2 regions of the Streptomyces sp. NBC_01092 genome follow, and region 1 is predicted to be linked to the other one. Evidence: riboswitches for the same ligand, from Rfam matches in the RefSeq annotation. Region 1 holds a riboswitch; the other holds the start of a gene.

Evidence for each region. A riboswitch is a leader RNA that binds a small molecule or an ion and turns the genes downstream of it on or off. The one in region 1 is predicted to bind glycine.
Region 2: linked by a shared signal. The riboswitch ahead of gcvP (aminomethyl-transferring glycine dehydrogenase) and the one ahead of gcvT (glycine cleavage system aminomethyltransferase GcvT) in region 1 are both predicted to bind glycine.

What each region holds. Positions count from the first base shown of each region.
Region 1 is NZ_CP108659.1:7,390,128-7,394,540, forward strand. Features, by position in the region: gene glyA (serine hydroxymethyltransferase) at 1-1,026, opposite strand, end outside; gene gcvH (glycine cleavage system protein GcvH) at 1,042-1,419, opposite strand; gene gcvT (glycine cleavage system aminomethyltransferase GcvT) at 1,541-2,668, opposite strand; glycine riboswitch at 2,833-2,931, opposite strand; gene OG254_RS33710 (AAA family ATPase) at 3,102-3,776, shown strand; gene OG254_RS33715 (enhanced serine sensitivity protein SseB) at 4,048-4,413, shown strand, end outside.
Region 2 is NZ_CP108659.1:1,936,319-1,940,731, forward strand. Features, by position in the region: gene gcvP (aminomethyl-transferring glycine dehydrogenase) at 1-1,941, opposite strand, end outside; glycine riboswitch at 2,118-2,213, opposite strand; gene OG254_RS08515 (PRC-barrel domain-containing protein) at 2,328-2,729, shown strand; gene OG254_RS08520 (DNA polymerase IV) at 3,340-4,413, opposite strand, start outside.

The DNA.
Region 1 (4,413 bases):
GTCCAGCTCCGAGTCGCGCAGGTCGACCAGGATCAGGTGCACGTCCGTGCCACCGGAGAGTACGTTCACCCCGGCCGCACGGGCGTCGGCGGCCGTCAGCCGCTCCGCCAGGATGCGGGCGCCCTCGACCGTGCGCTGCTGACGCTCCTTGAACGCCTGCGAAGCGGCCACCTTGAACGAGACCGCCTTGGCCGCGATCACGTGCTCCAGCGGGCCGCCCTGGAAGCCGGGGAAGACGGAGGAGTTCAGCTTCTTCGCGAACTCCTTGCTGCGGGCCAGGATGATGCCGCCGCGCGGGCCGCCCAGCGTCTTGTGGGTGGTGGAGGTCACCACGTCCGCGTGCGGCACCGGGTTGGGGTGCAGGCCGGCCGCGACCAGGCCCGCGAAGTGCGCCATGTCGACCCACAGGTACGCGCCGACCTCGTCGGCGATCCGCCGGAACGCGGCGAAGTCCAGCTGCCGCGGATACGCCGACCAGCCGGCGATGATCACCTTCGGGCGGTGCTCCTTGGCCAGGCGCTCCACCTCGGCCATGTCGACAAGACCGGTCTCGGTCTCCACGTGGTAGGCGACCACGTTGAACTGCTTGCCGGAGAAGTTCAGCCGCATGCCGTGGGTGAGGTGGCCGCCGTGCGCCAGGTCCAGGCCCAGGATCGTGTCGCCGGGCTGGGCCAGCGCGAACAGCGCGGCCTGGTTGGCGGAGGCGCCCGAGTGCGGCTGCACGTTGGCGTACTCGGCGCCGAACAGCTCCTTGACCCGGTCGATGGCGATCTGCTCGGCGACGTCGACGTGCTCGCAGCCGCCGTAGTAGCGCCGGCCCGGATAGCCCTCGGCGTACTTGTTCGTCAGGACCGAACCCTGCGCCTCCATCACCGCGACCGGAGCGAAGTTCTCCGACGCGATCATCTCCAGGGTGGACTGCTGACGCTCCAGCTCGGCGTCCAGCGCGGCCGCGACCGCCGGGTCCAGCTCGTGCAGGGGCGCGTTCAGAAGCGACTTGTCAGACGTGTAAGACGTGTCAGACATAAGGGATACGGCTCCTCAGCCGGCGGTGTGGGCGGCGTACTCGTCGGCGGAGAGCAGGTCGTCCGGCTCCTGGGTGAGGCGGACCTTGAACAGCCAGCCACCCTCGAAGGGGGCGGAGTTCACCAGGGCCGGGTCGTTCACCACGTCCTCGTTGATCTCGGTGACCTCGCCGCTGACCGGGGAGTACAGGTCGGACACCGACTTGGTCGACTCCAGCTCGCCGCAGGTGTCACCCGCGGCCACGGTCGAGCCGACCTCGGGGAGCTGGGCGTAGACGACGTCACCGAGCGCGTTGGCCGCGAACTCCGTGATGCCGACCGTCGCGACGCCGTCCTCGGCGGTCGACAGCCACTCGTGCTCCTTGCTGTAGCGCAGCTGCTGGGGGTTGCTCATGGCCTGAATTCTCCTGTACGCGCGGGAGTGGTGGTGAATGGGGGACTGCTGGATACGTGGGTGATCAGCGGAAATGTGCGCAGGGTCACGCACGTACCGCTGTCAGTCTCTTCGCGTGGCGCTACTTCTGCCGCTTGTAGAACGGCAGCGCCACGACCTCGTACGGCTCGTGGCTGCCGCGGATGTCCACGCCGACGCCGGCCGTGCCCGGCGCCGAGTGCGCGGCGTCGACGTACGCCATGGCGATGGGCTTGCCCAGGGTGGGGGAGGGCGCACCGGAGGTGACCTCGCCGATGACCTCGCCGCCGGCGACGACCGGGTACCCGGCGCGCGGGACCCGACGCCCCTCGGCGACCAGGCCGACCAGGACGCGCGGCGGGTTCTGCGAGGCGCGGGCGGCGGCCTCGGTCAGCGCCTCGCGCCCGACGAAGTCGCCTTCCTTCTCGAACTTCACCACCCGGCCCAGCCCGGCGTCGAAGGGAGTGAGAGAGGTCGTCAGCTCGTTGCCGTACAGCGGCATGCCCGCCTCCAGGCGCAGCGTGTCCCGGCAGGACAGCCCGCAGGGGACCAGGCCGGCGCCCTCGCCGGCCTTGGTCAGCGCCTGCCACAGCTCGACGGCGTGCTCCGGCTTCACGAACAGCTCGAAGCCGTCCTCGCCGGTGTAGCCCGTGCGGGCGATGAGCGCGGGGACGCCGGCGACGGTGCCGGGCAGGCCGGCGTAGTACTTCAGGCCATCGAGGTCGGCGTCCGTGAGTGACTTCAGGATGCCGGGGGACTCGGGTCCCTGGACGGCGAGCAGCGCGTAGGCGTCGCGGTCGTCGCGGACCTCGGCGTCGAAGCCGGCGGATCGTTCCACCAGGGCGTCGAGCACCACCTGGGCGTTGGAGGCGTTGGCGACGACCATGTACTCGGTCTCGGAGAGCCGGTACACGATCAGGTCGTCCAGGATGCCGCCGTCGGCCTGGCAGATCATGGTGTAGCGGGCGCGGCCGACGCCGACGGAGGCGATGTTGCCGACCAGGGCGTGGTTCAGCAGAGCGGCCGCAGCGGGACCGGTCACGGTGATCTCGCCCATGTGCGAGAGGTCGAAGAGGCCGGCCTTGGTGCGTACGGCGTTGTGCTCGTCGCGCTCGGAGGCGTAGCGCAGGGGCATGTCCCAGCCGGCGAAGTCGGTCATCGTCGCGCCGAGCGAGCGATGCAGGGCATCGAGCGCGGTACGGCGCTTCTCGGAGGGGTCAGTGCTGCTCATCGGTCGGTTGTCTCCCAAGGCATGACGGGCGAGGTCGTTCCTCCCCATCTGTCATCGGAACCTGAGAGGTTCGCCGCGACCGCCACGGGGACGATCATGGTTTGCACCTTGGGTGGAGCCACGCCCGTCCGAGGACAAGGAAGCGGCCCGCTTTTCAGATGTGCCTCGCCCGCGCGGTAACGGGGCCTGAGAGATTCAAGGGAGGGACTTGCTCCTTCGGCGCCCCAGCGGTGGACTGCTGGGGACTCTCCCGCGCGGATTCAAGCGGCCGGTATGCAGTTGGCGCGGCCATCATTGCATGCCAGGCTCGTCCGCGGCAGGGCCATGTCTGTAACCGGCTTGTGGCAGGAAGCGAACGAAAATACGAGAGATCCTCTATTACCTTCTCTTTACGCTCAGTGGGGATGGGGACTCCTGACCCCGGAGGAGGACGATGACGGTGAACCGCACCACGGCGTACGCCACGACCTCGGGACTCGCGCTGCCCAAGCAGCCCGCGGCCCCCGCTGTCGAAGGCCACGCCCCGTGCCCCGCGCCCGTGGTCCGCGATCTGCGCGAGCGCTCCGGCCACAGCCCGCATGCGCTGCTCTTCGGCCCCAAGGACCTCGTCGTGATCACCGGCCTGCCCGGCAGCGGCAAGTCCACGCTGATGAAGCGGACCGTGAAGGGCCTGCGCATCGACTCCCAGGACACCCGGGACCGCTGGGACGCCCGCATGCCCGGCGTCCTCCCCTACGCCGTCTACCGCCCCCTGGTCCGCCTCGCCCACTACGCGGGACTGCGCCGCGCGCTGCGCTCCGGCAAGGGCGTCGTCGTGCACGACTGCGGTACGCAGGCCTGGGTGCGCGCCTGGCTGGCCCGCGAGGCCCGGCGCCGCGGCGGCACCCTGCATCTGCTGCTGCTCGACGTGACGCCGACCGCCGCCCTGGAGGGCCAGCGCGAGCGCGGCCGAGGCGTCTCGCGGTACGCCTTCCTGCGCCACCGCACGGCGGCGTCCCGGCTGCTGCGCGCGGCGGCGAAGGGCGATCTGCCCCAGGGCTGCGGCTCGGCGGTGCTGATCGACCGGGACGCGGCGGACGCCCTGCGCCGGATCGGCTTCGCCGGCTGACTGCTGGACAGGGACTTCTCGCCCCGGCCCAGCAGCGTTGGCGGTCGAGCCCGGCGAAGGCGACCTGGAGCAGCCCGGCGAGCTGCCCTTCGGGGCGGCATGCCGGCCGATGAAGATCGAGCCCGGCGGCGTGCCCCCTGACCACCCGGAGCCGGGGCGGGTGCGGGCCGGACCGGCCGTCTGTGGGGCCGACCGCCCGTATACCGGTGCCGGGGGGACACCCGATAGCCTTTTGAGCCACAGACGTGGTTCACAGCAGGCGGTCACACAGATGGACTTCGCAGCGGATCTCCCCGCGGACTTCCCGGCACACCCACACCCCCATCCGCACGGCGGATGGCCCGGCAACGAACTGGAGGAGGTGCTCTCGGCCTCCCTCGGCATCCCCTCGGCCGGCGGCCGGATCATCGAGGTGCTGGGCCGCAGCTTCGTCTGGGTGCCCCTGCCGGGCGGCGGCGGCCCGCACAGCGGCCCGCTGGACCTGCCCACGGTGGAGATCGAGGGCCAGGCCTACGTCCCGGTGTTCAGCTCCGAGGAGCAGTTCCGCCAGGTCGTCGGCGCCCACATGTCGTACACCATCGCCCCCGCCGTGGAGTTCGCCCGCGGTCTGCCCCCGCAGGTGGGCATCGCCGTGAAC
Region 2 (4,413 bases), 5.5 Mb from region 1:
GAGCTCCTCGCGGTGCTGCTCGATCTTCGCCCGCAGGTCCGCGACGTCGATCTCGCCGTCCTCGGCGGTCTTCACGACGACGACCTTCATGCCGGCCATCACGGCGCTGGCGGCATTCGTGCCGTGCGCGGAGGACGGGATGAGGCAGACGGTCCGCTGCTCGTCGCCGTTCGCCCGGTGGTACCCGCGCACGGCGAGCAGTCCGGCCAGCTCACCCTGCGATCCCGCGTTGGGCTGGAGCGACACCTTGTCGTAGCCGGTGACCTCGGCGAGACGTTCCTCCAGCTCACGGATGAGCGTCAGATAGCCCTGCGCCTGCTCGGCGGGCGCGAAGGGGTGCAGCTGCCCGAACTCCGGCCAGGTGACCGGCTCCATCTCGGTGGTCGCGTTGAGCTTCATCGTGCAGGAGCCCAGCGGGATCATGCCGCGGTCTAGCGCGTAGTCACGGTCGGCCAGCCTGCGCAGGTAGCGCAGCATCGCCGTCTCGGAGCGGTTCTGGTGGAAGACGGGGTGCGTGAGGTAGTCGTCGGTGCGCAGCAGCCCGTCCGTGAGCGCCTCCTCGGCGCTCGCGTCCAGCGCCTCGATGTCGCCCTCGACCCCGAACGCCGTCCATACGGCGCCCAGTTGGGCCCGCAGGGTGGTCTCGTCGCAGGCGATGGAGACGTGGTCGGCGTCGACGAGGTACAGGTTGACGCCGTTCTGCCGGGCGGCGGCGACGACCTCGGCGGCCTTCGCGGGTACCCGCACGGTCAGCGTGTCGAAGTAGGAACCGTGCACGACCTCGACCCCGCCGGCGGTGAGCCCCGCGGCGAGGATCGTGGCGTAGCGGTGGGTCCGCCGGGCGATGGCCCGCAGCCCGTCGGGACCGTGGTAGACGGCGTACATCCCGGCCATCACGGCGAGCAGCACCTGAGCCGTACAGATGTTGCTGGTCGCCTTCTCGCGCCGGATGTGCTGCTCACGCGTCTGGAGGGCCAGCCGGTACGCCCTGTTCCCGTCGGCGTCCACGGACACACCCACGAGCCGCCCGGGCAGGCTGCGCGCGAACTTCTCGTGTACGGCCATGAAGCCGGCGTGCGGTCCGCCGAAGCCCATCGGCACACCGAACCGCTGCGTCGTCCCGACCGCGATGTCCGCCCCGAGCTCACCGGGCGACTTCAGCAGCGTGAGCGCGAGCAGGTCGGCGGCGACGGTGACGAGGGCACCGAGCTCGTGCGCCTGGTCGATGACCGGCTTGATGTCCCGTACGACACCGGAGGCGCCCGGGTACTGCAGGAGCACGCCGGTGATGTCACGCGAGGCGATCTCGGCCGGAATGCCGTCGCTGAGGTCGGCGACCACGATCTCCACGCCGGTCGGCTCGGCACGGGTCTCGATCACGGCGATGGTCTGCGGAAGCACATCCGCGTCGACCAGGAACAGTCCCTTCTTGTTCCTGCCCATGCGCCGCGACAGGGCCATGGCCTCGGCCGCGGCGGTCCCCTCGTCGAGCAGCGAGGCACCGGAGGTCGGAAGCCCGGTGAGCTCGGCGACCATGGTCTGGAAGTTGAGAAGCGCCTCGAGCCGTCCCTGCGAGATCTCGGGCTGGTACGGGGTGTAGGCGGTGTACCAGGCCGGATTCTCCATGACGTTGCGCAGGATGACCGGCGGCGTGAAGGTGCCGTAGTACCCGAGCCCGATCATCGAGTCCAGGACCTGGTTGCGGTCGGCGAGCGATCGCAGCTCGGCCAGCACCTCGGCCTCGGTACGCGCGCCGGGAAGCTCCAGGGAGTCGGCGTTCTTGATCACATCCGGCACGGCGGCGGCGGTGAGCTCATCGAGCGAGCCGTACCCGACCTGGGCGAGCATCTTCGCCCGAGCCTCATGATCAGGACCGATATGACGCTGCTCGAAGGGAATACCCTGCTCGAGCTCGGAGAGCGGAATGCGATGGGCGGTCATTACGGAGGCCTCCTGGTCTGACACGACCTTCGAGGGGCACCACGGCACGGGTACCCCGACGGCCTCCCCCTCTGTCATCTCAACCTGAGAGCTTCACCGGGCCGCCCGAGGGCCGCCGGCTTTCACCGTCGGTGAGAGCGGAGGCCATCGACACCCGCCCTGCTTTCCAGAGTGACCTCGTCCGTGCGGTACGTGTGCCTGAGAGATTCCGGGGAGGATTTGCTCCTTCGGCGCCTCCGGTGATGTCCGGAGGACTCTCCCGCACGGGGTCAGCAGCCGCTAGTAAGACTACCAGCGAGGTCAACGCACGGACCTTCGAGTGGCCGCTCTCACCAATCTGCCTTTTCGTAGTGCTTACGGATGAGTTGCGACCAAGTGGAGGGCCCGTGCAGACCGACATCGATCCGCGCAATCTGATCGGCCGCAAGGCCTTCGACCGCAACGGCACCAAAATCGGCACCATCGACGAGGTCTACCTCGACGACGCGACCGGGGTGCCGGAGTGGGCGGCGATACGCACCGGCCTGTTCTCCCGGGACGCCTTCGTCCCCCTGGAGCCCAGCGAGCTGGTGGAGGGCACCCTCCACATCCCCTTCGACCGCGCCCTGATCAAGGACGCCCCCGACTTCGGGGTAGGCCGCCACCTCTCCCCCGAGCAAGAACTCCAGCTCTACCACCACTACGGCCTGGACGTAGCCGCCCCACCCCCACCCCCCGACCGAGACTTCGGCACCCTGGCCCCCAAAGAAACCCCAGAAGAAAACGGCCCCAAAACCCCCCACCCCTAACCGCCCGACTCAACAGCACCACACCCCGCACAGGTACAAGGCCCTGCCCAACACCGCTAGCCAGGCTCACCCGATTTCGCGGAGCTACGAGGCGCCCGACTCTCGCAGCAACCCACCCGACTCACCCACACCTGGGCCCAGCCCTGGAACGCGCCGGCCTCCCGTGGCCTACGCCGGCAGGTCCGGCCCTGCTCGGTTCCCGCAGCCGCCACGCACCCGCTTCGCGAAGCTGCGCTGCCCGACCGCCGTACTTTCAGCCCGCTCGACTCTCGTACCCGAAGCCCACTCGAAGCCGTAGTTGGGACCTGCCTACCTCCCCAGGGGCGGCGCACCCGCTCTCACAGCAGCGGCCCGCTCGACTCAGCACCCGAGACCCACCCGCCTCCCCCACCCAGCTGCGGGCAGTCGTGCCGCTGGGGCGGCACGGGTGGGCGCAGCGGCACCCCGCCAGCGCGGGGCGAGCGTCCCCACCCCCACGGCACCCCCGACGCCGGCACAGCAGGCACCAACCGCGCAACCGCTCGGCTCACCACCTTGCCCCGCACGCCCCGCCCGACTCCCCCACCCTCCGCCCCCCAAGCCAAAACCGTCCCCACCAACCCCAGCCCCCTCAGACAGCGAGCCCAGGCCCCTCAGACACCACAGATCCCCCAAGCCCCCCTGACCCCCCGGGCTCCCCACTCTCCCCAGCCCTCTCCGCCACCAGCGGCAACGGCTCCACCGCCTCCAACCCCGGATCATCCACCCGAAACGTCCGCACTCGCCCCGGCTCCGACCCAGGCGTCTCGAACCGCACGGTCACCCGCCCAAGCCCACTCCCCTGCACCCACCCATGCCCATACTCGGCATGCCGCACATCGTGCCCGGCGTGCCACCGCCGCTCACTCGGCGCCTCATCCCCCCGCGCCACCGCAGCCGCCTCCTCCTCACCGTCCTCCACCGGCCCCTCCCCCCGCTCCCCCGCCGCCTGAGCGAACAGATCCTCCTGCGTGTAGTCGGCCAGCCCGGTGACCCCGACCCCCAGCAGCCGCACCCCACCCGTCGTATCCACGGAATCCAGCAACCGCGCAGCAGCCTCCCGGACCACAGCCGGATCATCCGTCGGCCCCCGCAACGTCTCGGACCGCGTCAAGGTCGAAAAGTCATACCGCCGCACCTTCAGCACGATGGTCCGCCCCGACAACCCGGCCCCCCGCAACCGCCGTACACACCGATCGGCCAGCCGCTGAACCTCCACCCCCACCCGAACCCGGTCATGAATGTCCACGTCATACGTGTCCTCGACGGACACCGACTTGGCCTCCCGCTCGGCCACGACGGGCCGCTCGTCATGCGCCAACGCCATCGCGTACAGCGCATGCCCATGCGCCTTCCCCAGCATCCGTACGAGCTCGTCCTCACCCGCCTCAGCGATCTCCTCGACCGTATGGATCCCGGCCCGCCGCAGATGGTCCCCGGTCGCCGGCCCCACCCCCGGCAACGTCCGCACCGACATCGGCCCCAGCAACGCCCGCTCGGTCCCCGGCTCGATCAGCACCAGCCCATCGGGCTTGGCCTGCTCCGAGGCGATCTTCGCGAGCATCTTGGACGCGGCCAGCCCCACCGACCCGGCGAGCCCGCTGGCGGCCCGTATGTCGGCGCGCAGCTTCGCGCCCACCAGCCGCGCCGACGCCTCGTCCCAGGC